3 regions of the Serratia sp. TSA_7 genome follow, and region 2 is predicted to be linked to each of the others. Evidence: predicted binding sites of a transcription regulator. Region 2 holds the regulator's gene; each other region holds the start of a gene.
What was found. Region 2 encodes LexA, which represses DNA repair genes until DNA is damaged. Its sites were predicted from a motif close to TNCTGTATGTACATACAGNA; they were not measured.
Positions count from the first base shown of each region.

Region 1: the regulator LexA is predicted to act here: its motif matches at 8,249-8,268, upstream of dinB (DNA polymerase IV).
Region 3: the regulator LexA is predicted to act here: its motif matches at 6,587-6,606, upstream of ACUTQW_RS03620 (metal-dependent hydrolase).

Region 1 is NZ_JBQZFU010000006.1:182,687-192,999, forward strand. Features, by position in the region: gene ACUTQW_RS18895 (haloacid dehalogenase-like hydrolase) at 1-175, opposite strand, end outside; gene proA (glutamate-5-semialdehyde dehydrogenase) at 428-1,681, opposite strand; gene proB (glutamate 5-kinase) at 1,691-2,794, opposite strand; gene crl (sigma factor-binding protein Crl) at 3,035-3,436, opposite strand; gene frsA (esterase FrsA) at 3,497-4,744, opposite strand; gene gpt (xanthine phosphoribosyltransferase) at 4,886-5,344, opposite strand; gene pepD (beta-Ala-His dipeptidase) at 5,669-7,129, shown strand; gene dinB (DNA polymerase IV) at 7,173-8,234, opposite strand; gene ACUTQW_RS18935 (glycerophosphodiester phosphodiesterase family protein) at 8,472-9,368, shown strand; gene nqrM ((Na+)-NQR maturation NqrM) at 9,406-9,633, opposite strand; gene ACUTQW_RS18945 (FAD:protein FMN transferase) at 9,641-10,313, opposite strand, start outside.
Region 2 is NZ_JBQZFU010000011.1:51,090-61,402, reverse strand. Features, by position in the region: gene ACUTQW_RS23120 (tetratricopeptide repeat protein) at 1-173, shown strand, start outside; gene ACUTQW_RS23115 (RNA polymerase sigma factor) at 224-712, shown strand; gene ACUTQW_RS23110 (anti-sigma factor family protein) at 709-1,467, shown strand; gene zur (zinc uptake transcriptional repressor Zur) at 1,653-2,165, shown strand; gene ACUTQW_RS23100 (CsbD family protein) at 2,280-2,489, opposite strand; gene dinF (MATE family efflux transporter DinF) at 2,809-4,146, opposite strand; gene lexA (transcriptional repressor LexA) at 4,248-4,856, opposite strand; gene ACUTQW_RS23085 (diacylglycerol kinase) at 4,975-5,343, opposite strand; gene plsB (glycerol-3-phosphate 1-O-acyltransferase PlsB) at 5,493-7,958, shown strand; gene ubiA (4-hydroxybenzoate octaprenyltransferase) at 8,020-8,892, opposite strand; gene ubiC (chorismate lyase) at 8,910-9,434, opposite strand; gene ACUTQW_RS23065 (MFS transporter) at 10,073-10,313, shown strand, end outside.
Region 3 is NZ_JBQZFU010000001.1:732,562-742,874, forward strand. Features, by position in the region: gene prc (carboxy terminal-processing peptidase) at 1-310, shown strand, start outside; gene ACUTQW_RS03595 (DUF4260 family protein) at 563-775, shown strand; gene htpX (protease HtpX) at 972-1,850, shown strand; gene ACUTQW_RS03605 (MFS transporter) at 1,898-3,292, opposite strand; gene kdgR (DNA-binding transcriptional regulator KdgR) at 3,523-4,314, shown strand; gene ACUTQW_RS03615 (L-cystine transporter) at 4,442-5,833, opposite strand; gene ACUTQW_RS03620 (metal-dependent hydrolase) at 6,016-6,564, opposite strand; gene hxpB (hexitol phosphatase HxpB) at 7,014-7,679, opposite strand; gene ACUTQW_RS03630 (HdeD family acid-resistance protein) at 7,743-9,035, opposite strand; gene ACUTQW_RS03635 (YniB family protein) at 9,231-9,791, shown strand; gene ACUTQW_RS03640 (fructosamine kinase family protein) at 9,832-10,313, opposite strand, start outside.

The DNA.
Region 1 (10,313 bases), on a different contig from region 2:
ATGCACCAATGAATTTGAATTTCTTGGATTTCAGAAAAACCAGAGCTATGGGTGCCAAGATGGCCGCACACAAGAACCTTAACTTCCCGGACTTAAACCTCATCAACATCCAAGCTTTGGTAGAATCGCCAGACAAGAGAGTCTTATCCAAATCAAAAATAACAACTTTACTCATAAATACCTCGTACAGTTTGCATAAAATTAAAATTGTTGTTTCTGTGAAGTTGACTATGAAGAAGATAGAGAGAGCCAGCAACTGCATTTTAAGGCACCATTGCCCCTGTCTATGTCCCCTCCTGGCACAAAACCAACTGTCCGGTTGGATTTCGCTTAGACCAACTAGGATGCCAGCTCAGGCCTGAACCCGTATGCAAAAAGGGCGCAGTTCAATGAACTGCGCCCTTAAATTTAAAACGCGAAACCTGACTTAACTGCGCACCAAATCGTCGCCGTAGCCGATCCACTTGTAGGTGGTCAGTGCGTCCAGCCCCATCGGGCCGCGTGCATGCAGCTTCTGGGTGCTGACCGCCACTTCTGCGCCCAGGCCGAACTGGCCGCCGTCGGTGAAGCGGGTGCTGGCGTTAACGTACACCGCCGAGGAATCCACGGCGCGCACGAAGTGCTCGGCGCTGCTCAGCGAACGGGTGAGGATCGCATCGGAGTGGTTGGTGCCGTGGGTGCGGATATGGTCGATGGCTTGATCGATATCGTCCACCACCAGCACGTTCAAATCCAACGACAGCCATTCGTCGTCGTAATCCCCTTCCGCCACGTCCACCACCGTCGCCGGGCCGTTTTGCAGCAACGGCATGGCGTTCTGCGCCGCGTGCAGCGTTACGCCCGCAGCCGCCATCTTGGCGCTCAGCGCCGGCAGGAACTGTTCGGCGATGTTGCGGTTCACCAGCAACGTCTCGAGCGAGTTACAAGCGCTTGGGCGCTGGATTTTGGCGCTCTCGATGACCGTCAGCGCCTTGTCGAAATCAACGCTGTCGTCAACGTAGGTATGGCAAACGCCGATGCCGCCGGTGATCACCGGAATGGTCGACTGTTCGCGGCACAGTTTGTGCAAACCGGCACCGCCGCGTGGGATCAGCATGTCTACGTAGCGATCCAGGCGCAGCAGCTCATTCACCAGCGCGCGATCGGGGCTGTCAATCGCCTGCACCGCCGCAGCCGGCAGGCCGCATTGTTCCAGCGCCTGCTGGATCACCTTCACCGTCGCCAGGTTGGTGTTGTGGGTTTCTTTACCGCCGCGCAGGATCACCGCGTTGCCGGTCTTCAGGCACAGGCTGGCGACGTCGATGGTGACGTTCGGCCGCGCTTCATAAATCACGCCGATCACGCCAAGCGGCACGCGGCGGCGTTCCAGTTTCAGCCCGCTGTCCAGCAGGCTGCCGTCCAATACGTGGCCGACCGGATCGTTCAGGCGGCACACCTGGCGCACATCGTTGGCGATGGCCGCCAGCCGCGCCGGGGTCAACAACAGGCGATCGAGCAACGCTTCGGTCATCCCGGTTGCCCGCGCCTGCGCCATGTCTTGTTCGTTGGCCTGCAAAATCACTTCGCTGTTGGCTTCCAGCATGTCGGCCATCACCGACAACACCTGGTTTTTCTTCGCCGTGCTCAGCACCGCCAGTTGCCAGGAGGCCTGTTTGGCGGCCTTCCCCATTTGCTCTAGCATGCTCACTCCTTAGCTCACAATCATGTCGTCGCGGTGCACTGCCACCGGGCCGTATTCGTAACCGAGAATTTCGCTGATTTCCTGCGAGTGGTGGCCGGCAATCATGCGCATCGCGTCGCTGTTATAGCGGCTGACGCCGTGCGCCAAATCGCGCCCCGCCAGGTTGCGGATGCGGATCACTTCGCCACGGGAGAAATCGCCCTTCACTTCGCGAACGCCCTTCGGCAACAACGAGCTGCCGCGCGCCATAATGGCGTCGACCGCGCCGTCGTCCACGGTGATTTCACCGGCCGGCGGTGCGCCGAAGATCCAGCGTTTGCGGTTTTCCAGCGGGGTTTCCAGCGCGTGGAAACGGGTGCCCACCGGTTTGCCTTCAATCACGTCGCCCACCACGCCCGGCTTGCTGCCTGCGGCGATGATCACGTCGATACCGGCGCGGCAGGCCACGTCGGCCGCCTGCAATTTGGTGCCCATACCGCCGGTGCCCAGCCCGGAAACGCTGTCGCCGGCGATGGCGCGCAGCGCGTCGTCAATGCCATGCACTTCACGGATCAGCTCCGCCTGCGGGTTGTTGCGCGGGTCGGCGGTATACAGGCCTTGTTGATCGGTCAGCAACAGCAGTTTGTCGGCCCCGGCCAGGATCGCCGCCAGCGCCGACAGGTTGTCGTTGTCGCCCACCTTGATTTCTGCGGTCGCTACCGCGTCATTCTCATTGATTACCGGCACGATACGGTTGTCCAGCAGCGCGGTCATGGTGTCACGCGCGTTGAGGAAGCGTTCGCGGTCTTCCAGATCGGCGCGCGTCAGCAGCATCTGCCCGACGTGGATGCCGTAAATGGAGAACAGCTGTTCCCACAGTTGGATCAACCGGCTCTGGCCGACCGCCGCAAGCAGCTGCTTGGAGGCGATGGTGGCGGGGAGTTCGGGGTAGCCCAAATGTTCGCGCCCGGCGGCAATCGCGCCGGAGGTGACGATAACGATGCGGTGACCCGCTGCATGCTGTTGTGCGCACTGGCGTACCAGTTCGACAATATGGGCACGGTTAAGACGCAGCGATCCGCCGGTCAACACGCTGGTGCCCAATTTCACAACCAATGTCTGGCTGCCGTTCATAGTGTTTCTGCCGTGTAATATACCCGTCATCTTTCAAGCTGCAGCGTTGTTGGCTGCTCACACTCACCCCAGTCACTTACCTTAGTAAGCTCTTGGGGATTCCTGCGCTTGCCGCCTAGCTGCAACTCGAAAGCTATAGGGTATGATGAGAATAAGAGTGCAAAGGACTTTGTAACAGGAGAGACGCGTTATGCCAACAGGCACAACGCGAAATCAGCACAATACTGTAGTCAAACGGGGTCAGGCGGAGAGTTTGATCGGTTTTTCTTTGAAATCATCGGCCGGTTCAAGCGCCAGCTCCATCGTCGCCAGCAACTCGCCCAAGCGGCGATGGAAATCACGCAGGGTGGTTTCCAGCTTGGTTTTTACTTCAGTATCTTTAATCTTTTCCGGCGTCCAGCGCCCGTCCTTATCAAACAGACCGAACTGATAAGCATAAGTGAAACGCGCCTCTTCGGCATGCAGCTCGATCCACCATCCCCAGAACTCACGCTTCTCTGGCGCGGGTTTGACATTGACGCAAACGGCTAAACAATCAAAGAAAAAACGGTCGTTCTCGCACTGCCCTTCACGCAGGTACGGCCCCAAGCTGGCAAAACGTTTCATTAGTCGGCTTTTAGGGTGACCACTAGGTAACGTCATTCTTTAACCTCCTCAATGTAGACCACTCTTTTTAACAAATTGTTAAAATTTAGCAACAAATTAACGCATTTTATCTTTCATCCAGTGGGCCATTTGCAGCAAGGCCTTGTGGAAACTGCTATACACCGGTGCACGTGGAATAGCAATTAACTTGCCGTCCATCGAGGACGACGCGATCAATTGCGCCTCCTCTTTCGGGCTGAGCGGGTCCTGATCCCAGTAACCTGCCAGCATCGGCGTCGGGCAGCGGCGGCCCAGCAAACCCTGGGTTTTCAGCGAATAGCTGTTCAGCTCCACTCTCAGCACGTTATCCGAGGCGTTGGCCATCCCCATCCGGCTGGCGAGCACGTCCATATACATGTCCGGCACGTCTCGCTGGCGGCCGGCGTCGCATAACAGGCTGTGGACCACCGGCCCCAGACAGGCCACGCCACGCAACCGCTGCGGCTCCAGATAAGCCAGGCGCACCGCCACGTTGGCGCCGAAACGGAAGCCAAATGCGGTAACGCGCTGATGGTCGATCCAGGGCACCGAAGGCAGTTGGGCCAGCACCTGCTGATGCAGGAAGCTGGAATCCTGCGTCAACTTCCACTTATAAGAAGAACCGATGGAAGGCATATCGATGGTCAGCATGGCTATGCCGTGCGGCGCCAGGTACTCGCGGAACAGGCGGTGGTAGTCGGTCTGCAGAGTATCCAGGCTGCCGCACATCAGCACCGTCGGGAACGGCGCCTCGCCCTTCTCCGGCAGGTGCAGGAAGCCGGTAATACTGCTTCCCCCGTCAATGCGGAACTCCAGCTCCTTGAGCTGATAAGGCAACAGCAGCGCTGCCTCTTCGTAAGCGCGGTTGGCCAGCGTCTCGGCCTGTTCGGCCAGTTCGTCGCCTTTCAGGTGCGGGTAGCCGGCGATGCTGTAAAAGTTGACGGCATTGAGCCAGTACTGGCCGCCGATCAGCGGATCTTGCTGTTCCAATGCCCGCTGCTGCCAGAGCATGCCCTGATGCACCCACTCGTAGATCCAGTTGCCATTACGGTAACCGATCACGGTATCGAGCAGTTTGTCGTTGGTATGTTCCACGTCGGCGACCGCAATACGCGCCAGCACTTCGTTGATTTCGATCGGATCAACGCCGCGCCAAGCCCACAGCAGCGGGTTGAGCATACGATACCAGTTGCTGACGGTGTTGCCTTCCAGCGTAGAGTGCAGATCGGCGCCAGCTTTGTTGCGCGCACGCAGCACCAGCGTCGAGGTCTCGGGGTGTTTAAATGAGGGTTTGAACAGGATTTCAGAAAGGTTGGCTTGTGCCATGGTAACAACAGCCTCCGTAAATCTGGCCGTAGGCCGCAAACAGCCTACTTAACTGGAGGTAGTGTACCTAACTCTGGGACGATAAACCAAAATAACGAAAACGCCCGGCATAACCGGGCGTTTTACTGGCGTGAGCGGGGATTAACGGCCGCCGATCGGTGGCACGAAGGTCACCGCCATGTCCCACGGCTGCTCGATCCAGGTATCCTGTGGGATATCGACCACATAGTCGTCCACCAGCGGGCGGCCTGCCGGTTTGGCGAAAATAGTGACGAAATGCGCTTTCGGGTACATGTCGCGGATCGCTTTCGCGGTGCCGCCGGTATCCACCAGATCGTCGACCACGATAAAGCCTTCACCGTCGCCTTCGGCGCGCTTGAGTACCTTCATTTCGCGTTGGTTGTCATGGTCATAGCTGGAAATGCAGACGGTATCCACGTGGCGGATGCCCAATTCGCGCGCCAGTAAGGCCGCCGGCACCAGGCCGCCGCGGCTTACGGCAATAATGCCCGTCCATTGGTCAGCAGGCAGCAGGCGGTGAGCCAGTTTGCGCGCTTGCATTTGCAGCATGTCCCAGGTAACAACGTATTTTTCGCTCATAAAATGGTATCCCAGCCAGCAATGGTGTGGCTTACTCGTGATCAGGGGAAAAAAGGTTGCGCGAGATTATAGAGACTGGTTGAGCCGAATACCAGTTGTACTGTGGAAATCATAAGTATTTTGTCTGGTGATTGATCCTGCATAAACCAACAATCACACGTCAAATATGTGCATTCCCTCCCTTAAACAGTGCAATAGGGTACGCGCGCGCCCCTGAATAAAGTGATATTCTCTGGAGATCGTGCCAAAAACGCACCGATGCCCATCCACCCTAACCGAGCGGCATTCACGCCATGCTGAGAATGCTGTCACAGGAGACCTATAGTGTCTGAATTGTCTCAACTTTCACCACAGCCGCTGTGGGATATTTTTGCCAAAATCTGCTCTATTCCGCATCCTTCTTATCATGAAGAAGCGCTGGCACAGCACATCCTCGCATGGGCCAAAGAGAAGAATCTGCATGCCGAACGCGATCAGGTGGGCAATATCCTGCTGCGCAAGCCGGCCACCAAAGGCATGGAAAACCGTAAGCCGGTTGCCCTGCAAGCGCACCTGGATATGGTGCCGCAGAAAAATAACGACACCGTGCACGACTTCGCCAAGGATCCGATTCAGCCGTATATCGACGGCGAGTGGATCAAGGCGCGCGGCACCACGCTGGGCGCCGACAACGGCATCGGCATGGCTTCCGCGCTGGCGGTATTGGCTGACGACAGCGTCGAACACGGCCCGCTGGAAGTGCTGCTGACCATGACCGAAGAAGCCGGCATGGATGGCGCATTCGGGCTACAGCCTAACTGGCTGCAGGCGGATATCCTGATCAACACCGACTCCGAAGAAGAAGGCGAGATCTACATGGGTTGCGCCGGCGGTATTGATTTCATTACTACCCTGCCGTTGCAGCGCGAAGCGGTACCGGCCGGCTATCAGACGCTGAAACTGACGCTCAAGGGCCTGAAAGGCGGCCACTCCGGCGCCGAGATCCACGTGGGCCTGGGCAATGCCAACAAGCTGCTGACGCGCTTCCTGTTCGCTCATGCCGCAGAACTGAACCTGCGCGTGCTGGATCTGAACGGCGGTACCCTGCGCAACGCTATCCCGCGTGAAGCCTCTGCGGTGGTTGCCGTGCCTGCGGCAAAAGCCGATGCGCTGAAAGCGCTGAGCCAGGCCTTCCTGAGCACGCTGCAAAACGAGCTTTCCGCCAAAGAGAAGAACATCACCGTGCTGCTGGAGCCGGTTACCAGCGCCTCTCAGGCGTTGACCGCCGACAGCCAACAGCGTTTCCTGGCCCTGCTGAACGCTACGCCAAACGGCGTGATCCGCATGAGCGACGCGGTAAAAGGCGTGGTGGAAACCTCACTGAACGTTGGCGTGGTCACCACCAGCGAGAACGAAGCGGAAATCATCTGCCTGATCCGCTCGCTGATCGACAGCGGCAAAGATTACGTGGTCGAGATGCTGACCGCGCTGGGCCAGTTGGCCAACGCCAAAGTGGCGCCGAAGGGCGGTTACCCAGGCTGGCAGCCGGACGCGGACTCACCGGTCATGCATCTGGTGCGCGAGATCTATCAGGATCTGTTCAACAAGACGCCGAACATCATGGTGATCCATGCCGGTCTGGAATGCGGCCTGTTCAAAAAACCGTACCCGAACATGGATATGGTGTCGATTGGGCCAACCATCACCGGGCCACACTCGCCGGATGAGCAGGTACATATCGAAAGCGTCGGCCTGTACTGGAAGCTGCTGACCGCGCTGTTGAAAGCCATCCCCGAGCGCGCGTAATTAAAGCGTTTAACATTAAAAGGCTGGCCTCTCGCCGGCCTTTTTATTCCCACGGCAGCAACAGTTGCCGCTCAAGCTGCGGATCCAGCAGCGTTACGTGCAAACCGACCAGCCGTACGCCACGGCCTTCCCGCCGCTCACGCCACGCCTGCCGCGCCACGTTGAGCAAATCGTCTTTATTCAGCACCGGCCAGACGTGTTCCTGAGTGGTCTGCTGAAAATCCTGAAACTTCAGCTTCACGCCCTGCCGCGCGATATGCAGATCCGGTTTCACCTTGCGCAGCCGCATTTCCAGCTCGGGATAGAGCTTGTCGACAATCAGCGCCTCGCAGTCTTCCCAGTCATGAATGTCTTCCGCCAGCGTGCGTTCCACCCCCACCGATTTACGCAGCCGCTCCGGCGAAACCTCGCGCAGATCAATGCCCTGGCAGCGCTCCCACAGCACCCGGCCAAATTTGCCGAAGCGCTTGAGCAGCAGCGCCAGATCGTACTGCTGCACATCGGCGCAGGTGATCAGCCCCACTTCCTCCAGCCGTTTGGCGGTCACTTTACCCACGCCGGGGATTTTGCTCAGCGGCAGTTGCTGCAAAAAAGCCGGCACCTGCGCCGGCGTGATGACGTATTGCCCGTTCGGTTTGTTCAGCTCCGAGGCAATTTTGGCGAGGAACTTGATCGGTGCGATGCCCGCAGAGGCCGTGAGATTAAGCTCTTCGGCAATTGCCTGGCGGATTTCCTGGGCGATCAGCGTCGCCGAACCGTTGCACTGGGTGCAGTCGGTCACGTCCAGATAGGCTTCGTCCAGCGACAGCGGTTCAATCAGCGAGGTGTAGCGGGCAAAAATTTCGCGAATGTGCAGCGAGGCTTCCTTGTACGCCGCCATGCGGCCTGGCAACAGCTTGAGGTGGGGGCACAGTTTAAGCGCCATCGCCGTCGACATCGCGCTGTGCACGCCATAGCGGCGTGCTGGATAGTTGGCGGTGCTGATCACTCCGCGTCGGTCGGCGCTGCCGCCGATCGCCAACGGAATATCGCGCAGGCTGGGATCGTCGCGCATTTCTACCGCCGCGAAGAAGCAGTCCATATCGACATGAATGATTTTACGCATCGCGCCTCCAATAACACTGTATAAGTATACAGCCAATAATCGAAAGCTCAAGACTCGGTGGACATGGAAAAAACGGCGTTTGAGCCAGATATTTCCGCGTTGTTAAAAAAGCTTAATTTTTCAATAGTATGATTTCCGCTGACTTACTCTCTCATCCTTGTACCCTATGGATTTCATGTGGCGGCTCGCAAGGCTGCGGCTCGAAAGAGGACGGGTACATCATAAAAGGTATTCCGCATGATCAGGTTTTCCCATTTGCTGTTGGCTTCCGCACTGTCGCTGGTTTCGCTGGCGACGGGGGCCGCCGTCGGCCATGCCCCAGCCATTATCGCCCACCGCGGCGGCACCGCAGACGCGCCGGAAAATACCCGCATCGCGATTGAAACTGCCCTGAAAAATGGTGCCGACGCCATTTGGATTACGCTGCAGCAATCCAAAGACGGCGCGATCGTGCTGTACCGTCCTTCCGATCTCAAAGCATTGACCAACGAACAGGGGCCGGTCTCCGCCCATACTGCCGAACAACTGGCCAAAGTGGATGCCGGCTGGTCATTCGCAAAAGGTGAAACCCATCCGTTTCGCGGCAAAGGCATAGGTATCCCGCGTCTGGACGAGATCCTGGAAGCTTTCCCCAAGGTGACCTTCTATCTGGATATCAAGTCGCCGGACGCCGATCCGGCGCAATTTGGCCAAGCGCTGCTGACAACGCTGGAGAAGGCCGACAGCCTGAACCGCACCCGCGTGTATTCTACCGATGCCAAATACCTGCAAGCGCTGCCGCCACAAATCAAACGCTTTGAAAGCCGCGACGAAACCCGCACCCTGCTGGCCAATGTCACCATGGCGCACCAGTGCGAATTGAAAGCGGATAATCAGCAACCGCGCTGGTACGGGCTGGAGCTGAAACGTGAAGTGGAAGTGGTGGAGAAATACACGTTGGGCGAAGGGCGCTCGAAAGCGTTTCTGACCTGGGATAAAGAGTCGATCGATTGTTTCCGTTCGCAAGGTCCGGCGCACATCATTTTGTTCGGCGTCAATTCACCGGCGGAATACCGGCAGGCACTGGCGCTGGGGGCCGACGGAGTGATGGTCAACTCACCGGACGAGGCGAAAGCCTTTCGCAAGGCCAAATAGCCGGTAAAAAAAGGGGCGCCACGTGCGCCCCTCGTCTTCAGATGATCCGGTGTTTTTCCAACTGTTGCCGTCGCAACGCCTCTTTGGCTTCGCGTTTCTTGCGCGCATCACAGGGCTCCGGGCAGTCGCAGACCTTTTCCATTCCCAGCGAAGCGATGCCGCCGCAACTGCCCTGCAGGCTTTTGCGCTTGAACACATAGCCCAGCGACATGCCGCCGATCACCAGCAGAAACAGCACGAAGGTGGCGATAAATACCGTCAACATAGCGGCCTCACAAGATCTTTTTCAGATAGGGTTTAAACGCCTCAGAGTAGCGCTCTTCAAATCCGTTGGCGGTTTTCACAATCATGAACACCGGGATCCCCATCAGGTTGGCCAACGCCATACCTCGTTCCGGCCCCAGCACGTTCAGCCCGGTCGACAGGCCGTCGGCGGCCATGCAGGTCGGGCTCAGTACGGTGACCGAAACCAGATGATGATGGATCGGCCGGCCGGTGATCGGATCTATGGTGTGCGAGTAGCGCACACCGTCTTGCTCAAAGTAGTTGCGGTAATCCCCTGAGGTGGCGATTGATATCTCGCCCGACTGGATCACCAACTGCGCTTTTTGCTCCACGCCGGCCGTCGGCCGCTCAATGGCGATACGCCACGGTTTTTTCTCGCCGTTGTGGCCGCGGGTACGCACCTCGCCGCCGATATCCACCATGTAATTTTTCACCTGCTGCGATTGCAGGTACTGGGCTATCACATCCACGCCATAGCCTTTGGCGATGGACGAGAGATCGACATACAGTTCCGGAATGTGTTTCACCAGCGCGTTGCCCTGCACCGACAGTTTGTCGATGCCGGTCCAGGCGCGGCGCTGTTCCAGTTCGGCAGCGCTCGGCACCTTGTCCGGCCGCCCTTCCGGGCCAAAGCCCCACAGATTGACCAGCGGCCCGACG
Region 2 (10,313 bases):
CGCTCGATCCCAACTACCCAAAAGTCCGCGAATACTTGGGTGAAGCCTATATGGTGAAAGGCCGCCCGGACCTGGCGAAAGAGCAGCTCAAGGTGATCCAGTCGCTGTGCGGCACCGGTTGCGAAGAGTACCGCGACCTGGCGGCAGCCATAGATCACCATCCCGAATCATAAGGTAGCCAGGCCCGGAGGCGAGCATCAGCAACGACGCAATCCGCAACGAAATCGGCCAGTATCTTTCCCGCCTGTGGCGCTATGGTTTAGTGCTCTCTCACCGGCGGGATATCGCCGACGATCTGGTACAAGCCACCTGTGTGCGGGCGCTGGAACGCGCCGCACAGTTTACATTGGGCTCGCGCATGGATCGCTGGCTGTTTTCGATTCTGCATTCCATTTGGCTGAACGAAGTCCGTGCCCGGCATATCCGTCAGGGGCAGGGTTTTGTCGATGCCGACGATCTGGCCGGCGAGGAAAACGGTGAAGATACGATATGGGCCAATGAAGTGATGCAGCGGGTCAATCGCCTGCCGGAGGCACAGCGCAATACGCTGTTCCTGGTGTACGTGGAGGAGCTTTCTTACCGGGAAGCGGCCGAGGTGCTGGGCGTCCCTATCGGCACCATCATGAGCCGCCTGGCAGCGGCACGTCTACGACTTGCGAACGACAGTGTGCTGCAACCCCATATCCCGCAGTCAAAAGGAGAACGATCATGAGCTCATACTATACTGCGGATGAACTGCTGGTCGCCTATCTGGACAATCAACTGGATCCCCAGCAGCGCCGCAGCCTGGAACAGCGCCTGGTCGACGAACCGGCATTGGCCGACCGTTTGTCGCTGCTGGAACGCAGCAATCTGCCGTTCAAACAGGCGTTCGCCCCTTTGCTGGATGAAGCACCGGTGCAACAACTGCAGGACAGGTGGCCACTTGCCATGCCGGCCCCACAACGCGGCGTCAGCCGCCGTGCCCTGATTGCCGCTGCCGTCGGTTTTCTGGCGCTGGGTGTCGCAGGCGATCGCGCCTGGCTGCAAGCGAGTCAGCCAGAAGACAACTGGCGCGGCCTGGTGGCCCAATATATGGCGCTTTACACCCCGGAAACGCTGGCGGGCTTCGATAGCGCCCCTGCGTTACTCGCCAGTCAATTGCAGCACACCGGCGAACGGCTCGGCATTGCCCTCCCCGCTCCCAAACTGGCATTGAACGGCGCTGAGCTGAAAAATGCCCGCGTGTTGGCTTACGACGATCGCCGCATTGCTCAGTTGACCTGGCTGGACGCGCAGTTTGGCCCGCTGGCGCTGTGCATCATTCAGCAACCGGGCAAGCCGGAGTCCGCACAAAGCGAACGCCGCCAGGGGATGAACGTGGTGTATTGGGCCGATGGCAGCCACAGCTTTATGCTGATTGGCCATAATCCTGCGGCGGAGATGACCAGGCTGGCGGAGCGCTTGCAGCGTTCACTGTCCACCTGAGAAGGAATCACGGCGCTTGCCCACCGCTCAGATGCCGGTGTAGCGCGTGAAGGGTCACTCATTTTTCATCGCACCAGCCGTATCTCCGCATCAGGTTGCTCCTTCTCAGCGGAAAAGGGGGCGACTCTCGGCGATTGCGCTTAATCATGATAAAATCGGTTTTTTTACGTACCGGGATATTTGCCATGAACTCAAGCACCCAGGAAAAACTGCTGGCGCAGGCTGAACAACTCTGCCTGCAACGCAATGTGCGGCTGACACCGCAGCGGCTGGAAGTGTTACGCCTGATGGCACAACAACCCGGTGCCATCAGCGCTTATGACCTGCTGGATCTGCTGCGCGTAGCTGAACCGCAGGCGAAACCGCCAACGGTCTATCGCGCGCTGGATTTCTTGTTGGAACAAGGGTTTATTCATCGGGTGGAGTCGGCCAACAGCTACGTGCTGTGCCATCATTTCGAACAACCGATGCATACCTCCGCGCTGTTTATCTGCGATCGCTGTGCTCAGGTGACTGAACGCACCACCGAAGGGGTGGAGGAAACGCTGCAAAAACTGGCGAAAGAGTCGGGTTTTGTGCTGCGCCACAGCGTGGTGGAAGCGCATGGCCTGTGTTCGGGCTGTGTTGAAGTGGAAGCCTGCGACAGCAAGCATGATTGCGGTGAGCACGATCACAGCATTGCCATCAAGAAGAAATAAATTAAGCGGGATTGGTCAGGCACTTCCCTGTACCTGTGGCCGTGGCGTTAAGGGGATCAAAACACCCGGCCGGCTACAGTCGATTACGGCCACCGTATGCTGTGGCCCTGCTCTCTACCAGCGATACTTGCTGTGGTCTTCCCAGGATTTCACTTCTTTCTCGGCCGCCTCTTTCTGGTAGCCATAGCGTTCCTGGATTTTACCGACAAGCTGTTCGCGTTTCCCTTCAATGACCGCCAAATCGTCATCGGTCAGCTTGCCCCATTGTTCCTTCACTTTCCCTTTAAACTGTTTCCAGTTACCGTCGGCTTGATCTTTGTTCATAGTCTCTCCGTTAACCTGTCGTAAATCAGTTTGATACTGTGCTGACCGGGCGTCTAACCAAGCAATTTTTATGGTCTATTACCGCCAACCAAAGGGTTGCCACTCCCCCATTCATTTCGCCAGCCACATGATTAATTGTAGACGCAGATAACGACAACCAAACAAAAACCAGAATAAAAAGCCATAAAAAAACAATTAACCAGAAAAAGACACTAACAAACAAGGTGCTACCCGACTGGAATGGCTCTTGGGAACATGTAAGCAAATATAAATAAAAAACATAAGAAAAATTACTCAATTATCTATAAAGCTCTCTGTCTTATTGCCCCCTAAACCAGGTACCGCGCAGCCGGTGACGGTGCCAGAACCAGCCCAGCGCAATGCCCCTCAGCGACAGAAACACCGCCAGCGCCAGCCATAATCCGTGGTTGCCCAATACAGGTACGGTAAACAACGTCAGGCCGAAGCCGACGGCCGCCACCGCCATGCTGTTGCGCATTTCGGCACCGCGGGTCGCGCCAATAAACATGCCGTCCAGCAGGTAACACCACACACCGACCAACGGCAGCACCACCTGCCACGGCAGATAATGGCTCGCCAGCGTACGCAACTCGGGTAAAGAGGTTAATGCCGAGATGATTTGCTGCCCGGCAACGGCATACAGCACCCCAAAAGCCAGTGCCACCAAACAAGCCTGGCGACAGGCGGCGCGCCATACCTTGCGCAGTTGGCTGTCGTCGCGAGCGCCATAGGCATGGCCGGAATGCGCCTCTACCGCGTAGGCAAAGCCGTCGAGCGCGTAGGCCGTGAAGGTCAGCAAATTCATCAGTACCGCGTTTACCGCCACCACGTCGCCGCCAAGCCGGGCACCGAAAATGGTCAGTGAGGCAAAACACGCTTGCAGCAACAGTGAACGCAACATGATGTCGCGATTCAGCGCCAGCAGGCGCCGCAGATTACCGCGCCAGGCCTGGCGCAGCATCGGCGCGGAAATGCCTCGTATGCGCATCACCCGCCAGGCAAGCCATAGCCCCAGCAGCAGGGTGGCATATTCAGAGATGACGGTCGCCGTCGCCGCCCCTTGCACGTTCCAACCCAGCCCCATCACCAACCAGATATCCAGTACGATATTCAGCAGGTTACCGATAATCAGCAAGATCACCGGTGCACGCACGTATTGCACGCCAAGCAGCCAGCCCAGGATCACCATGTTGGCCAACGCCGCCGGCGCACTTAGCCAGCGGATTTCGAGGAATAGCCGCGCTTGTTCCAGCACCGCGCCATCGCCGCCCACGATCTGCAACGCCATATCGATCAACGGGTGGCGCAGCAGCACAATCGCCACACCGGCCAACACCGCCAGCCACAACGGCTGCATAAAAGCGCGCGCCAACCCCTGAGGATCCTGTGCACCGAGCGCCTGTGCCGCCAGCCCGGTAGTGCTCATACGAAGGAACAGCAGCAACATAAACAGGAAGCTGGTAGCCATGGCACCAATAGCAACGCCACCCAGATAGGCGGGGCTATCCAGGTGGCCAATCACCGCAGTATCCACCAGCCCGAGCAGCGGAACGGTAATATTGGAAAAGATCATGGGTAACGCAAGGCGCCATAGGGCTTTATCAGTATCGCTGGTGAAGGCAGAAAGCAGGCGCATAGTGAAATGTTCCCGTGGCGGTAGGGTTTGAATGAATCAGAAATGACATCGCCCCAGAGCTGGGGCGATTTAAATCAGAGGACAACGTTCAGGCGCAGCGATTAAATCCAGTCGCCGTTGCGGATCACGCCGACCGCCAGACCTTCAATGGTGAAATTTTGCTGACGCAGGTCGACCACGATAGGCTGGAACTCGCTGTTTTCCGGCAGCAGTTCAACCACATTGCCGTGTTTTTTCAGGCGTTTGACCGTAACTTCATCTTCAATACGCGCCACAACTACCTGGCCGTTCCGCACGTCCTGGGTTTTATGCACCGCCAGCAGATCGCCGTCGAGGATGCCGATATCACGCATCGACATGCCGTTGACCCGCAGCAGGAAATCCGCGCTCGGTTTGAACAAAGAAGGATCCACCTTATAGTGCCCTTCGATATGCTGCTGCGCCAGCAGCGGTTCACCGGCGGCCACGCGGCCAATCAGCGGTAAACCTTCTTCATCTTCCATCAGCAGGCGAATGCCGCGTGAAGCGCCGGAGACGATCTCGATCACGCCCTTGCGCGCCAGCGCTTTCAGATGTTCTTCTGCAGCATTTGGCGAACGGAACCCCAGACGCATGGCGATCTCGGCGCGCGTTGGCGGCATGCCAGTTGACGAAATATGATCGCGAATCAGATCATAGACTTCTTGTTGTCTGGTAGTTAATGCTTTCATTCCGCCCCCTGTTTGTTTATACAGTCTTGCTGTGAGTATATACAGGTAAGCGCGGCTTGGGAACCGAAGAATGAATAAAAATCAGGGATTAGCGCCCCGCCGCAACGGAGCGTTCCACTCAGGCAAAGTGTTGCCAGAGTACCGAACCCCAGACAAACAGCGCCAGTATGATCGTCAGCGTTACCGCCGCCGACCCCATATCTTTCGCCCGCCCGGAAAGCTCGTGGTGTTCCGTGCCCACCCTATCGACAATGGCTTCAATCGCGCTGTTCAGCATCTCGACGATCACGACCAACAGCACCGATCCGATCAGTAAAATGCGCGCTATCGCACCCACATCCAGCCAGATCGCCAGTATGATAGCCAGCACGGTCGCCACCAGCTCCTGGCGGAATGCGGCTTCGTGCTGCCAGGCAGCAGAAAAGCCTTTATATGAGTAGCCGGCGGCTTTAATAATACGGGTCAGGCCGGTTGCTTGGTTTGCCATGTTTTTTAGTGCCTTTCACAGAGGTAAGTCATAATTATAGAGCTTGGGTCAGGAAACTCTCCCGGCTCACGGTTTTCCAACACCACAGATCTGCTACCCGGTTTCTGGTATGCTTGCGGCGCATTGCTAACAAGAGGCTTCACGTTGTTATGTCAGGTTGGCGTAAAATTTATTATAAATTATTGAATTTACCACTTAAATTGTTGGTAAGAAGTAAGGTTATCCCTTCAGATCCGGTCACGGAGTTAGGGTTGGATCCCTCACGGCCGATTTTGTATGTTTTACCTTATAATTCCAAGGCGGATTTACTGACGCTGCGCACCCAGTGCCTGGCGCAGGATTTGCCCGACCCCCTCAATCCGCTGGAGATAGACGGCACCGTACTGCCAAGCCATGTGTTTATTCACGACGGCCCGCGCGTGTTCCGCTACTACACACCGAAAGAAGAGTCGGTAAAACTGTTTCACGACTATCTGGATCTGCACCGCAGCAATCCGGATCTCGATATTCAGATGCTGCCGGTGTCGGTGATGTTTGGCCGTTCCCCAGGCCGAGAAGGCCACGGCACGCCGCATCTGCGCTTGCTGAACGGCGTCCAGAAATTCTTCGCCGTCCTGTGGCTGGGCCGCGACAGCTTCGTGCGTTTCTCCAACACCGTTTCGCTGCGCCGAATGGCGACCGAACACGGCACGGACAAAACTATCGCACAAAAACTGGCGCGCGTGGCGCGCATGCATTTCTCGCGTCAACGTCTGGCCGCCGTCGGCCCAAGCCTGCCGGCTCGTCAGGATCTGTTCAATAAGCTGCTGGCGTCCAAAGCGATCGAAAAAGCGGTCGAGGACGAAGCGCGCAGCAAGAAAATTTCCCATGAAAAGGCCCAGCAGAACGCCATTGCGCTGATGGAAGAGATCGCCGCCGACTTCTCGTACGAGACGGTGCGCCTTTCCGATCGCGTGCTGAGCTGGACCTGGAACCGGCTGTATCAGGGCATCAACGTCACCAATGCCGAGCGCGTGCGCCAGTTGGCGCAGGACGGCCACGAGATCGTTTATGTGCCGTGCCACCGCAGCCATATGGACTACCTGCTGCTGTCCTACGTGCTGTATCACCAGGGCCTGGTGCCGCCGCACATCGCCGCCGGCATCAACCTCAACTTCTGGCCGGCCGGGCCGATCTTCCGTCGCCTGGGCGCGTTCTTTATCCGCCGCACCTTCAAAGGCAACAAGCTGTATTCAACGGTGTTCCGCGAATACCTCGGCGAGCTGTTTACCCGCGGTTACTCGGTGGAATACTTCGTCGAAGGCGGCCGTTCCCGTACCGGGCGCCTGCTGGAACCGAAGACCGGCACCCTGTCGATGACCATCCAGGCAATGTTGCGCGGTGGCACTCGCCCTATCACGCTGGTCCCGATCTACATCGGTTACGAACACGTGATGGAAGTAGGTACTTACGCCAAAGAGCTGCGCGGTGCGACCAAGGAAAAAGAGAGCCTGTTGCAGATGCTGCGCGGCCTGCGCAAGCTGCGTAATCTCGGCCAGGGTTACGTCAACTTCGGCGATCCGCTGCCGTTGACCGCCTACCTGAACCAGAACGTGCCGCAGTGGCGCGAATCGATTGACCCGATCGAAGCCCAACGTCCAAGCTGGCTGACGCCAACGGTCAACGACCTGGCGGCCAAGATCATGGTCCGCATCAACAACGCCGCCGCCGCCAATGCCATGAACCTGTGTTCCACGGCGCTGCTGGCCTCACGCCAGCGCTCGCTGACCCGCGAGCAGCTGCTTGAGCAGTTGGAGTGTTATCTGCAACTGATGCGCAACGTGCCTTACGCCGGCGACGTCACAGTGCCGACCCAAACGCCGGACGAGCTGCTGGATCACGCGCTGAACATGAACAAGTTCGAGGTGGAGAAGGATAACATCGGCGATATCATCATCCTGCCGCGCGAGCAGGCGGTGCTGATGACCTATTACCGCAACAATATCCACCATCTGCTGGTGCTGCCTTCGTTGATCGCCACCATAGTGATGCATCACCGCCGGGTGTCCCGCGCTGAACTGCTGCGGCAGATCGGCCTGATTTACCCGATGCTGAAGGCCGAACTGTTCCTGCACAACGACAAGGAACAACTGCCGGAAGTGCTGCGGCCGCTGATCGCGGAAATGATCCGCCAGCAGCTCATCTGCGACAAAGGCGAGGATCTGGTGCTTAACCCGGCGCGCATTCGCCCTCTGCAATTGCTGGCAGCCGGCGTGCGCGAAACGTTGCAGCGCTATGCCATCACCATGTCTATCCTCAGCGCCAACCCGAGCATCAACCGCGGCGCGCTGGAGAAAGAGAGCCGCATCATGGCCCAGCGTCTTTCGGTGCTGCATGGTATCAATGCGCCAGAGTTCTTCGACAAGGCGGTGTTCTCTACCCTGGTGGCGACGCTGCGTGAAGAAGGCTACATCAACGATGTCGGCGATGCCGTTCGTGAGCACACCCTGGAGGTGTACAGCATGTTGAGCGATTTGATTACCCCGGAAATCAAGCTGACTATCGAGAGCGTCAGCATGCCGGCGGAAACCAGCGTGCAGCCGGAAACGGCGGCGACGGAAGAAAAAGCTGAATAATTGATTGATAATCAAAAACAAAAAGGCACCGCAGGGTGCCTTTTTTATTGCAGGAATACCGCTAGCCCTGCCAATAACTCAATGCGATACCGATAAACAACACCAGCCCGACATAGTTATTATCCAGAAACGCCTTGAAGCAGGCGTCGCGATCGCGGGTAGCGATTTGCTTTTGCTGATGAATAAACAAGGCACCCGCCAATAGCAACGACCAATAAAACGCCCCGCTCAGTTTGGCCAGATAGCCCACCCACAGCAGCAGCAGCAGCGTCGCGAACTGCAGCAGACCGACGATCAGTTTGTCGTAACGGCCAAACAGAATGGCGGTGGATTTGACGCCAATCTTCAGGTCATCGTCACGGTCCACCATCGCATACAGCGTATCGTAAGCCACCGTCCAGCAGATATTGGCCAGCAGCAGCAACCAGCAGCTCAACGGCAGTGCCTCGCTGACGGCGGCGTAGCCCATTGGGATGCCCCAACCGAACGCCGCTCCCAGCACGAACTGCGGCAGATTGGTGACCCGCTTCATAAACGGATAGATCCACGCCAGCGCCAGCGCCGCCAGCGACAGCCAGATGGTCATGGCGTTCAGCGTCAGCACCAGCCCAAACGAGACCAGCACCAGCACCACGAACAGGATCTTGGCCTCTTTCTCGCTCACCCGGCCGCTCGGCATTGGGCGCCCCGCGGTTCGCTTCACGTGGCCGTCAACGGCGCGGTCGGCATAGTCATTCACCACGCAGCCGGCAGCACGCATCAGGAACACCCCAATCACGAACACCAGCAGGATAGACAGTGGCGGCACCCCCTGCCCCGCAATCCACAGCGCCCACAGCGTTGGCCACAGCAGCAGCAGGCTGCCGATCGGTTTATCGAGGCGCATCAGATGGCCGTATGCCCGCCATTTGCTTTGAGTCACGCTTCCCTCCAAGGTATTTCCTCTCCTCATCATGCGATTTCCGCGCTGCCCGCCGCGTACAACGGCGAAGCCGGTAAAAACAGTTCGGTCAGCAATAAGGGCTTGCCCGCCAGCCGTAAACGGGAGCGGCGCGCCCATAACGCATCCTGCCGCCCCATATGAATGTAATCGCGAGTCAATTCACCGCTGCTGAACAGGTAACGCCCCAGCGGGAGCGTGCCCAAATCCACCAACGCCTGATCCGGGCCGGTCAAGGTCTCTTGCGGGATCACCGTGCGCCCCAGCAGCCAAGGCTGGTTATCGCCCAGCAGTATTATCTCTCGCAGCCAGTAACGCGGGCTATCCGGCAGGTGTTCGGCTTCTTCACCCAACTGGTCGCGGGTGACGAAACATTCGCGCTGCGGTTCAACGTGCACGCGCCCACAGTGGCGTTCAAAACGGCGGGTCATGGATCCTGGCTCCATCAGCCAGTCGCTGACGGCGGCGGGTACCGGGGGGTGTTGCGCAGATAACCACTCAAGCGGCGGCAGGATGGAATCCCTATTGCCAGACATTGTTCTACTCCAGGCCTGACACCGCACCCTGCGGCCGCACCAGACCATACAAACTGTTAACAGAAATTCATTGTAACGCAGAAATCCAAAAGCGGCAGGCTGATTCGTGGCGCGGCGGGCAGCAAAATCGCCGCGGTAAAAACGCCGCAATGTCATCTTTCTGCCATCTGTTTTCTTTACCTTCACTCCCCGGAGCGGTGGGGATTCTGTGATCGCCTGCAAACTTTCACCTCTGCAGCATTGTTTTGTCTACGCGCGTAGATACCTTTGTCATGCAGCGTTGAATCGCCACCCGCTCGACACTTTTGTCTAAGGCTGTGCCCCGCAATAGGTCGTGGTGCCGTCGCAGTTCCAAAAGCCCGTAATCAAGGCGGAGGGTGCAGAACATAGTGGGCTACGTTCAAGCCCGACAACGCAGAGTACGGGCTTTTGGGGCGCGACCCGAAGGGCTGGGGCCATTTGAACGCGCACCTGTGTTACGAGCCGCTTATTTGGCCCACCAAACCTCACGGCCCGCGCCTTGCTGCGCGCTCAAATGACCGCCAGCGGCGCTCACGAACTATTGCGGGACGCAGCCTCTGGAAACCATCTTTAACGGCGCCACTCATGGCGCATGACGAAAAGAGGACATCAATGCCATGAGCGAAACAACGCTTGCCCCCCCACAGGCCACCGGCAATACGCTGGCAGCCGATGAACGCCTGGCCACCAAAGAAGGACGCAGTCAATTCTGGCGCGCCACCTTCTCATGCTGGCTCGGGACCGCCATGGAGTATGTCGATTTCGCCCTGTATGGCCTGGCGGCCGGCATGGTGTTCGGCGACGTGTTTTTCCCCGAAGCCACCCCAATGGTGGCGCTGCTGGCCAGTTTCGCCACCT
Region 3 (10,313 bases), on a different contig from region 2:
CGCCAAGGATCCGGAGTTCCAGTACATCGCGCAGGACATCGCCCATTACAAGGCGTTGAAAGACAAGCGTAACATCGTCTCACTCAATCTTGCTCAGCGCGAGAAAGAGAACCACGATGATGACGCTACCCGTTTGCAGCGCATCAACGATCGTCTGCAGCGTGCCGGCAAGAAACCGTTGAAGGCGTTGGAAGATTTGCCGAAGGATTACCAGGAGCCGGACCCATACCTGGATGAAAGCGTGCATATCGCGCTGGATCTGGCTCACCTTGAACAGGCGCAGCCAACCCAGCAGCCGGCGGCGAAGTAACGCAACCGGGTAAATAAAAAACGCACCTTCGGGTGCGTTTTTTGTTAAGCGCCGCTGAAGGCGCATTTAGGCGTCAAACATCCTGTGAGGCAATGATGAGCGAACTAACGCCCCCGATGCGCGTTACTCTGCGGCTCGAGTCGCTGCTGGTTTTGTTGGTGTCCGTAGCGCTGTATCAGCACCGGGAATACAGCTGGTGGCTGTTTCCTGATACCGGACATTTCGTTCCTGGGCTATGCGTTTGGCAAAAAGGTGGGGGCGATCGGTTATAACCTTGCTCATTCCTATATCGGCCCGGCGCTGTGCGCCTTACTGTTCGTCCTTTTCCCGCAGCCGTTCTGGCTGATGACGGCGCTGATTTGGTGTGCCCATATCGGCTTCGACCGCACCTTGGGCTACGGGTTGAAATATGCTCAAGGTTTCGCCTATACCCACCTTGGGCGTTTGAACGACAAACACCGCTGATTTGCCGCAGAAAAACCACCGCATTACGCAACAATCGTTTACAATTTGAAAAGCCATGCTGGAACGCCGATTTTGTAAAGTTTCGTATTTTTAGTAGGTTAATGGCGTGCAACTCTTGAAACTGTGACGAATGCCCATACGATCTAGGGTATCCGAGACAGCGTTTTGTTAACATTTATGAGGAAGTAAACATTTTATGATGCGTATAGCTCTGTTCCTGCTCACCAACCTGGCGGTGATGTTGGTTTTCGGGCTGGTGCTCAGCCTGACAGGAATCCAATCCAGTAGCGTTCAGGGTCTGATGATTATGGCCGGTCTGTTTGGTTTCGGCGGTTCGTTTGTCTCCTTGCTGATGTCCAAATGGATGGCGCTGCGCTCCGTAGGCGGGGAAGTGATTGAACAGCCGCGTAACGAAACCGAAAACTGGTTGCTGGAAACGGTGCGCCGTCAGTCGCAGCAGGCGGGCATTGCCATGCCGCAGGTCGCTATTTATCACGCACCGGACATTAACGCTTTCGCTACCGGCGCACGCCGTGATGCTTCGCTGGTTGCCGTCAGTACCGGCCTGTTGCAGAGCATGAGTCGGGATGAAGCGGAAGCGGTTATCGCGCACGAAATCAGCCACGTCGCCAACGGAGACATGGTCACCATGACGCTGATTCAGGGCATCGTGAACACCTTCGTGATCTTTATCTCGCGCCTGATTGCGCAAGTGGCCGCCGGTTTCCTCGGCAACCGCGACGGTGAAGGTGAAAGCAACGGCAACCCGATGATTTACTTCGGTGTGTCGATGGTGCTGGAATTGGTGTTCGGCATTTTGGCCAGCATCATCACCATGTGGTTCTCACGCCACCGTGAGTTCTACGCCGACGCAGGCTCCGCCAAACTGGTGGGCCGCGAGAAGATGATTGCTGCGCTGCAGCGTCTGAAAACCAGCTACGAGCCGCAGGAAGCGGGCAGCATGATGGCGTTTTGCATCAACGGCAAATCCAAGTCGTTCAGCGAACTGTTCATGTCGCACCCACCGCTCGACAAGCGTATCGAAGCGCTGCGTTCAGGTCAGTACCTGAAGTAACGCTGAGAAGATAAAAAACCCCGGCTTGCCGGGGTTTTTTATGTCTGCTATTTGGCTTGCGGGCTGTGTTCCACCGGCTCCGCGCGCGGTTGGGTGATTCGCAAGCTGCTGACCGCTGCCGCTAGCGTGGCGAAGCTGCCGGCGAGGATCAGCGAGGCGTGCGTACCGGAGGTGGGAAACAGATTGAACATCAGCGCCACCAGCGCGGCACCGGAGGTTTGTCCCAACAGGCGGGCGGTGCCGAGCATGCCGCTGGCGCCGCCGCTGCGGTTACGGGGTGCGGCAGAAATAATGGTGTGGTTATTGGGTGACTGGAACAGCCCGAATCCGGCACCGCACAGCACCATACGCCAGATGATATCCAGGTCCGACGGGTTATGCGGCAGCATCGCCAGCAGGAACAGCCCTAGCGCAAACACTCCCAACCCGATACAGCCCAACAGCCCGGCGTGAACGCGCTCCACCAGCCGCCCGGCGATCGGCGCCATAACGATAATCGCCAGCGGCCAGGGTGTCAGCAACAGCCCGGTAGCCACCTCATCGCGGCCCAACGTACTTTGCAGAAAGAACGGCAGTGAAACCATCGCCAGCATTTGCGCAGCGAAGGAACAGATCGAGGTGCCCATCGACAGGGCGAAAATCGGGATGCGCAGCAGGTCGACCGGCAGCAGCGGAAACTCTTGCCGCAGTTGGCGGCGGACGAAGAAGAAGCCGATCACCATCAGTACGGCGATTTCGCTGAATATCAGCGTCAGGCTCTGACCCTGGGCAAAGCCGCTGATGGCAGTGATCAGCAGCCCGAAGGTCAGGGCGTTCATCACGGCGCTGGTCGGGTCAAAACGCTGATTGCTGCTTTTCTGGCTGTTGGCGGGCAGGTACTTCATCCCCAGCGCCAGCGCCACAATGCCAATCGGCAGATTAATGGCGAACAGCCATTGCCAGGATGCCACGGACAGTATCGCCGCCGCTACCGTGGGGCCCGCCGCCGAGGAAAAAGCGACAATCAGTGAGTTGATGCCCATGCCGCGCCCGAGAAAGCGCTGAGGATAGATAATGCGGATAAGCGCGGTGTTGACGCTCATGATGGCGGCGGCGCCAAACCCCTGCAGCACACGGGCTATGGTCAATGTCACCAGCGAATCGGACAGCGCGCAAAACAGCGAGGTAATGCTGAAGACCAACAAGCCGGCTTGATAGATACGGCGATAACCAATCAGGTCACCGAGCGAGGCCAGCGACAGCAGTGAAATGGTGATGGCCAACTGATAGGCGTTAACCACCCAGACCGAACTGGCCGGGCTGGCGTTCAGATCGCGGGCGATGGTAGGCAGCGCCACATTGGCGATCGCACCGTCAAGCACGGAAACGGTAATGCCCAGGGCGATGGCGAGGATGGCCCCATAGCGTTGTGGGACGGGGAGGCCGTCAGTACAAGAACGCATGTTGATCTCGAAGGTATTAATACGGGGGAGTATTAACATGCTAATCATATTCGACGGTAATTGCACCTTCAGTGGCCAGCTCAATTGTAATAACCGATGAGAGTTATGGCCTAATGCATTCATCTTCAAGCATTTTTTCTTGGTTTCATTGCAGGGTGTCAGGGCTTGCGCGTATACTGAAACCCGTGTTCAAATTTCTTAAAACAGAAAAGCTGAGTAGGGCATTTAGTATGGCTAACGCAGATTTAGATAAACAACCGGATTCTGTTTCATCAGTGCTGAAAGTGTTTGGTATCTTGCAAGCGCTGGGCGATGAGCGCGAGATCGGCATTACTGAGCTTTCTCAACGGGTGATGATGTCCAAAAGCACCGTCTATCGTTTTCTGCAGACCATGAAGTCGCTGGGCTATGTGTCGCAGGAAGGGGAATCGGAAAAATATGCGCTTACTCTCAAGCTGTTTGAACTCGGTGCCAAGTCGCTGCAGAACGTCGATCTGATCCGCAGCGCCGATATTCAGATGCGCGAGTTGTCGAATCACACCCGTGAAACCATTCACCTCGGGGCGCTGGATGAAGACAGTATTGTCTACATCCATAAAATCGACTCGATGTACAACCTGCAGATGTATTCGCGCATCGGTCGCCGTAATCCGCTGCACAGCACCGCCATCGGTAAAGTGCTGCTGGCCTGGCGCGAGCGTGCGGAGGTGGAAAAAATCCTGTCGCAGATTGAGCTTACCCGCAGTACCCCGCACACCCTCACCAGCCCCGCTGCGCTGCTGTCGCTATTGGAGCAGGTACGCGAGCACGGGGTGGGCGAAGACATTGAAGAGCAGGAAGAAGGGCTGCGCTGCATTGCGGTGCCGGTATTCGATCGCTTTGGCGTGGTGATCGCCGGGCTTAGCATTTCGTTCCCCACTATCCGCTTCTCCGAGAAGGCCAAGGCGGATTACGTTAAACGCCTGCATGCTGCCGCACGTAACATTTCCGATCAAATGGGCTACCACGATTATCCCTTTTGATCCTGCCGGTGGTTGATGCCTAAAGGTGTGCCGTTCACGGGAGCGCCTTTATCCTTTAAATGAACCGCTATCGCAGACATAAAAAAACCGGAGCATCGCAGCTCCGGTTTTTTATTGCGGACGACATTTACTGGTGAGCCAGTTCCACTTCGTCTTCGCTGTCCATGATGTTTTTGTCCGTCTGCTTCATCAACTGGCTGGTGATGGTGCCGGCAGTCATTGAGCCGCTGACGTTCAGTGCGGTACGCCCCATGTCGATCAAGGGTTCGACCGAAATCAGCAGGGCAACCAGCGTGACCGGCAGGCCCAGCGCAGGCAGTACAATCAGCGCAGCGAAGGTGGCACCGCCACCCACACCGGCAACGCCGGCAGAGCTGATGGTGACGATACCCACCAACGTGGCGATCCACACCGGATCAAGCGGGTTGATGCCAACGGTTGGGGCAACCATAACCGCCAACATCGCCGGATACAGGCCTGCACACCCGTTCTGGCCGATGGTAGCGCCGAACGAAGCGGAGAAGCTGGCGATGGATTCCGGCACGCCCAGGCGGCGAGTCTGCGCTTCAACATTCAGCGGAATGCTGGCGGCGCTGGAGCGGCTGGTGAAGGCGAAGGTGATGACCGGCCAGACCTTGCGGAAGAATTTCGCCGGGTTAACGCCGGTGAAGGCCAGCAGCAGGGCGTGTACCCCAAACATGATTGCCAGACCGAGGTAAGATGCCACCACGAAGCTGCCGAGTTTGACGATGTCGTGGATGTTGGAACCGGCCACCACTTTGGTCATTAACGCCAGTACGCCGTACGGAGTCAGTTTCATCACCAGGCGCACCAGCTTCATCACCCAGGATTGCAGGGTGTCGATAGCCACCAGCACGCGCTGGCCTTTCTCTTTATCGTCTTTCAGCAACTGCAGCGAAGCCACACCCAGGAAGGCGGCGAAGATCACTACGCTGATGATCGAGGTTGGGCTGGCACCGGTCAGATCGGCGAACGGGTTTTTCGGCACGAACGACAGCACCAGTTGCGGTACGGTCAGGTCCGCCACTTTACCGACGTAGTTGCTCTGGATAGCCGCCATGCGCGCGCTTTCCTGCGTACCCTGGACCAGGCCTTCTGCGGTCAGGCCAAACAGGTTGGTCACCAGCACACCCACCAGCGCGGCGATAAGCGTGGTGAACAGCAGGGTGCCGATGGTCAGAAAACTGATCTTGCCCAGTGAAGAGGCATTGTGCAGCTTGGCTACCGCGCTCAGGATTGAGGCAAATACCAGCGGCATTACGATCATTTGCAGCAACTGCACATAGCCGTTACCGACAATGTTGAACCAGCTGATGGATTCTTTCAGTACCGGGTTTTCCGAGCCGTATACCAGTTGCAGACCCAGGCCGAACATTACGCCCATCACCAGGCCGACCAGTACTTTTTTCGCCAGGCTCCATTGCTTATGGCGGGTTTGCGCCAACAACAAAAGGAGGGCGACAAAAACCACCACGTTAATTACCAGCGGAAAATTCATCCCCAATGTCTCCAATCATTTTTCTTATATAAAAACGGCTACGCACCAAGGTGTAGCGAATCAAATATCGTAACAGTTTGCGCAACGGCTCACTTATATCCAAATGGAATTTGATATAACTTTGAATATGGATTTGTTTAATTAATATACTTTATGAATGGTTAGTGGCCGATTTTTTGTGATCACAGTCGGATATTTTTGATTTGCTCAAAATAGGACTGCACAGGAATGGTGCACCCTCCTTGCCAATAGATAGCGAAGGCCACCAGGCAGAGGCAAAGGGCTCGCTCCAACTGGTTGCCTTTCTGGGAATTAAGCACCGGCAGGCGAAAGCGCCAGCGGCAGGGCCAGAGCAAGGGGACGCCGGCAGGGGTGAGCATATCGGCCAACAGGTGGCTGAAATAGCCAATAATCATCGCATGCAGCACGTCGGGCGGGATAGGCCAACTGCGCGGCACATCTAACTGGAACAGCGCCATACCGCCGGCGATCGCCAGCAGGCTGTGGGTGAAACCGCGGTGCCCGAAGGCTCGGGAGATGGGAATGGCAATCCAGCGCAGGCGTTGGCCCAGGACCGATTTGGGGTGATCGATATCGGGCAGCAGTGAGGTTAGCAGTGCGGCAGGGATAATGTGCCACCAGTCGCCGGTGGCCAGCTCCGGTGTCACCTCGGCCTTCTTGGCGAAAATCGCGCAAGCGACAGAGAAAATAAGATGTCCTTCCGCGGTCATGCTGTTGTTGTTCCGGCTGATAAACTGTTAATTTATCCAGTATATGGGAAAATTAACAGTTGCGGAAGCGGTTACCCTGTAACTAATTGTTTGTTTTGTCCGGTTTTACAACGAGTTGTTACGTAAAAGGTTAAGCATTGACCGTTGTGGATGCCGCGGATGATCGTAAGGAATGCGTTGACTACCTCCCACGAATACATCTCGACTGCAGGCATGCGGGAGAAAGCGCCGAGCGGCAGAGTTGCGCTGCGTGGCAGTGACAGCGCTTACCGGCTACCCGGCGCTTTCTTGATGTCCCAGCATAGATATTCCGGCATGTTAATTCAATAAAAATGAAATAATGTTTTATTTATTTTCAGGCCTAAGGCATGGTTTTGAAAATTAGCGGGAGGAACCAGGAGATAAAAGAGAGAGGCAGGGCGGCAGCGGGATAACGCCGCCGCGAAAGATTACGCCAGATGGCCGGGAGTGAGCTGTTCGAGGGTATCGAGTTTATGGTCCGCCAGTGCCCAGCGCGTGTCGTGGCGATACTCTTGCGCCGGGATGACGATTGAACGCATTCTCGCGGCCTTGGTGGCAATCATGCCGTTGAACGAGTCTTCCAGCGTGATGCAGCGCAACGGATCGCTGCCGAGACGTTCGGCGGCGATAAGGTAAACCTCCGGGTGCGGTTTGCTGTAAGGCAGATATTCGGCGGACACCAGTTGATCGAAATACCCCGCCAGATCGAACATCTTCAACACCTGTTGTTGCATGTGCAGCGGCGATGCGGAGGCCAGGCCAATCTTCAGATCCAGACTGCGGCACAGTTCCAACGCCTGTTGCACGCCCGGCAGCAACGGCCGTTTTTCATGTACCAGCTCAATGGCGCGTTCAATAATCCGCGCGGAGACCTCCTCCAGCGAAACGCCTTGCCACGGCATGGCCTGAAACCACATTTTCACCACCAGATCGATGCGTAGCCCGAGGGTGTCCGGCAGTTTATGGCGGTCAGACAGATCCAGCCCCAGCGCGCCAAAGATATCCAGTTCCGCCTGTAGCCACAGCGGTTCTGAGTCGATCAACAAACCGTCCATATCAAAAATAGCGGTTTCAATGCGTTGCGAATAGGCCATTAGCGATGAGCTCCTGCCGGCGTCGGTGAATGTGCCACCACTTTAACATCGCCGGGAACCAGACTAAAATTTTTGCCTGCCGGATTGCGCCGCATTCGCTCCGGGCGCCTTGCCGAAACGCAGGATACGCCACAGATCGCGCAGTTTTGACCACCAGCGCTGGTGCTGCCGCTCGGTAACCTGCTGCAGCATGCGGGCATAGTCCAGCACCAACCCCGGCGTCCAGGTCATGGTCTCTCCGCGGCTACGCAACACCGCCAGCATCCACAGGTTGGGGTCGAGGATCAAAAACAGAAAACGCCGCCACAGAGGTTTGTCGCCCAATACGCCTTCCAGCGCACTGTCCAGCGCCAGGATCACCGTGGTGGAACAGTTACGGCGCGTCAGGTTGTAGGTTGTGTCCTGACGATACCCTTGCCAGAAGGCGTGCAAGGCAGCTGGGTTATAACGGCGGAACTGGATTTTCTTGTCGGGTGCGCACCAGGCCGCTACCTCTTGCTGCAAGCCGGGCAGAAAGCGACCCTCGACGTTGTTTTGTTCGCCGGAGTGCAGTAACTGACGGAAATCCTGCACTGAATGGCTGATGTCATTCAGCGGATAATGGCTGATGTACAAATCCGGGGCCAGCTCCAGAGCGGCATGCCCGGTGGAGATATGGCCGCCGCCATCCACTGCGGCGATATAGCGGTCAACAATGTAGCGCCGGCGCGCATCTTTCGCCGCCGCCACCGGAGTCCAGACATAGACCGTCAAGGGGGCAGCCTGAACCGTTAGCGCAGCAGCAGGTTGCTGTCGGTTCAGGGAGAAGCTCTCCAGCCGCTGTGCAATGCGCAGTAACGCCCAGCCCGACAGCAAAAGCATGACGCCGACGCAAAAGGGGACCGTCATGCGGTGCGGTACCGGCCAGCCGGTAAAAATAAATAGCGACAGCAAGATTTCGAACCCCCCCGCCAACGCGACCAGTTTCCAGCGGCTGTGCTGGATCAGGGTAGAAGAGGCGATACGCACTGAACCGTCCAGCAGCAACGCGCTGCCGAACACCAGCGTGGCGACAATATTGTCGTCTGCGGGGACGTCCAGCACCAAAAACGCCATCACCAGAAACCCCAGCCCCTTTAGCAATACCGGTCGGCTGGCGGTGGAGCCAATCACCAGTGCGGCGGAGATCGCCACCAGCCCCTCGAGTGCCAGTACCACCGCCAGTGCGTCCAGCGCCAACACCGAGCGGCCATCTTCTAGCACGTCAACTAACATCAGCAGACCGACGGCGATCCATGCCCAGCCAAACAGCAGCAGCGCACGCCGCTGGCCGCGCAGCGCCTGTGGACCCAATAACAAGATGATAAGGCGAACCATGGCGCCCCCTTTCAGAACGGATTGAATTAACTATATAGCCATTTAACGAGAATGCGTTGTCACCGTTAAGTTGTTGAAAACGGATAATCCCGGCTACGCTTGTAGCACAGCAAGGCTAAAGAAAACGGTGGGCGAGTTTCAGTAACTACAGGTAGACTTAGCCAATTACGGTTACGTCGCTTACAAGGGGAACACATGACGTATCAACAGGCTGGGCGCATCGCCATTGTGAAACGTATTCTTGGTTGGGTAGTTTTCATCCCCGCGTTGCTGTCAACGCTGATCTCGCTGCTGCTGTTTTTCTATCAGCACAGTGAGAAGACCAAGGGCATTAATGCGGTGATGCTGGATTTTGTCCACGTCATGGTGGATATGGTGCGTTTCAATACGCCGTTCCTGAATATCTTCTGGTATAACTCGCCGGTGCCGGACGTAGCGAAAAGCCTGTTCAGCGGCGCCAATCTGATGTTTATCGTTATCTATTTTTTGATTTTTGTCGGGCTGGCGTTGCAAGCCTCGGGCGCGCGCATGTCGCGCCAGGTGAAGTTTATCCGTGAAGGCCTGGAGGACCAGATGATCCTCGAGCAGGCCAAGGGCAGTGAAGGGCATACGCGTGTGCAACTGGAAGAACGCATTACGCTGCCACGCCACACCATTTTTCTGCAGTACTTCCCGTTGTACATTCTGCCGGTAGTGATCGCGGTCATTGCCTGGTTCGTCATCAAGTTACTCGGCCAACTGGCCGGCGCCGCTTAAGACTGGACGAGGCCAAGGCGCTGGATTCAGCGCCTTGATACTATCGCGCTTGAGGGTGCAGCAACGCGTCTACTGCACGCTGCGCCTTGACCAGATGTTGGCCGCCGAACAGATTGCTGTGGTTAAGCAGGTAATACAGCTGATACAGCGGCTGGCGTTCAATAAAGCCATGTTCCAACGGCCAGACACTCTGATACCCGTCATAAATCTGCGGCGGTAGCTCAGGGTGCAACGGCAGCATCGCCAGATCGCACTCGCGATCGCCCCAGTAGCTGGCAGGATCGAACAGGATCGGACCGTCGGCGGTCATGCCGCAGTTTCCCGGCCACAGGTTGCCGTGCAACAGTGAAGGTTGCGGCTGATGGTGTTGCAGGCGTAGATACACTACGTCGATAATTTCATCAATATCACCAAAGGTCATGCCTTTCTCCGCCGCTAACTGCAACTGCCAGCCGATGCGTTGCTCGGCAAAGAATTCCGACCAGCGGCGCTGCCAGGCATTGGGTTGCGGAGTGGTGGTCA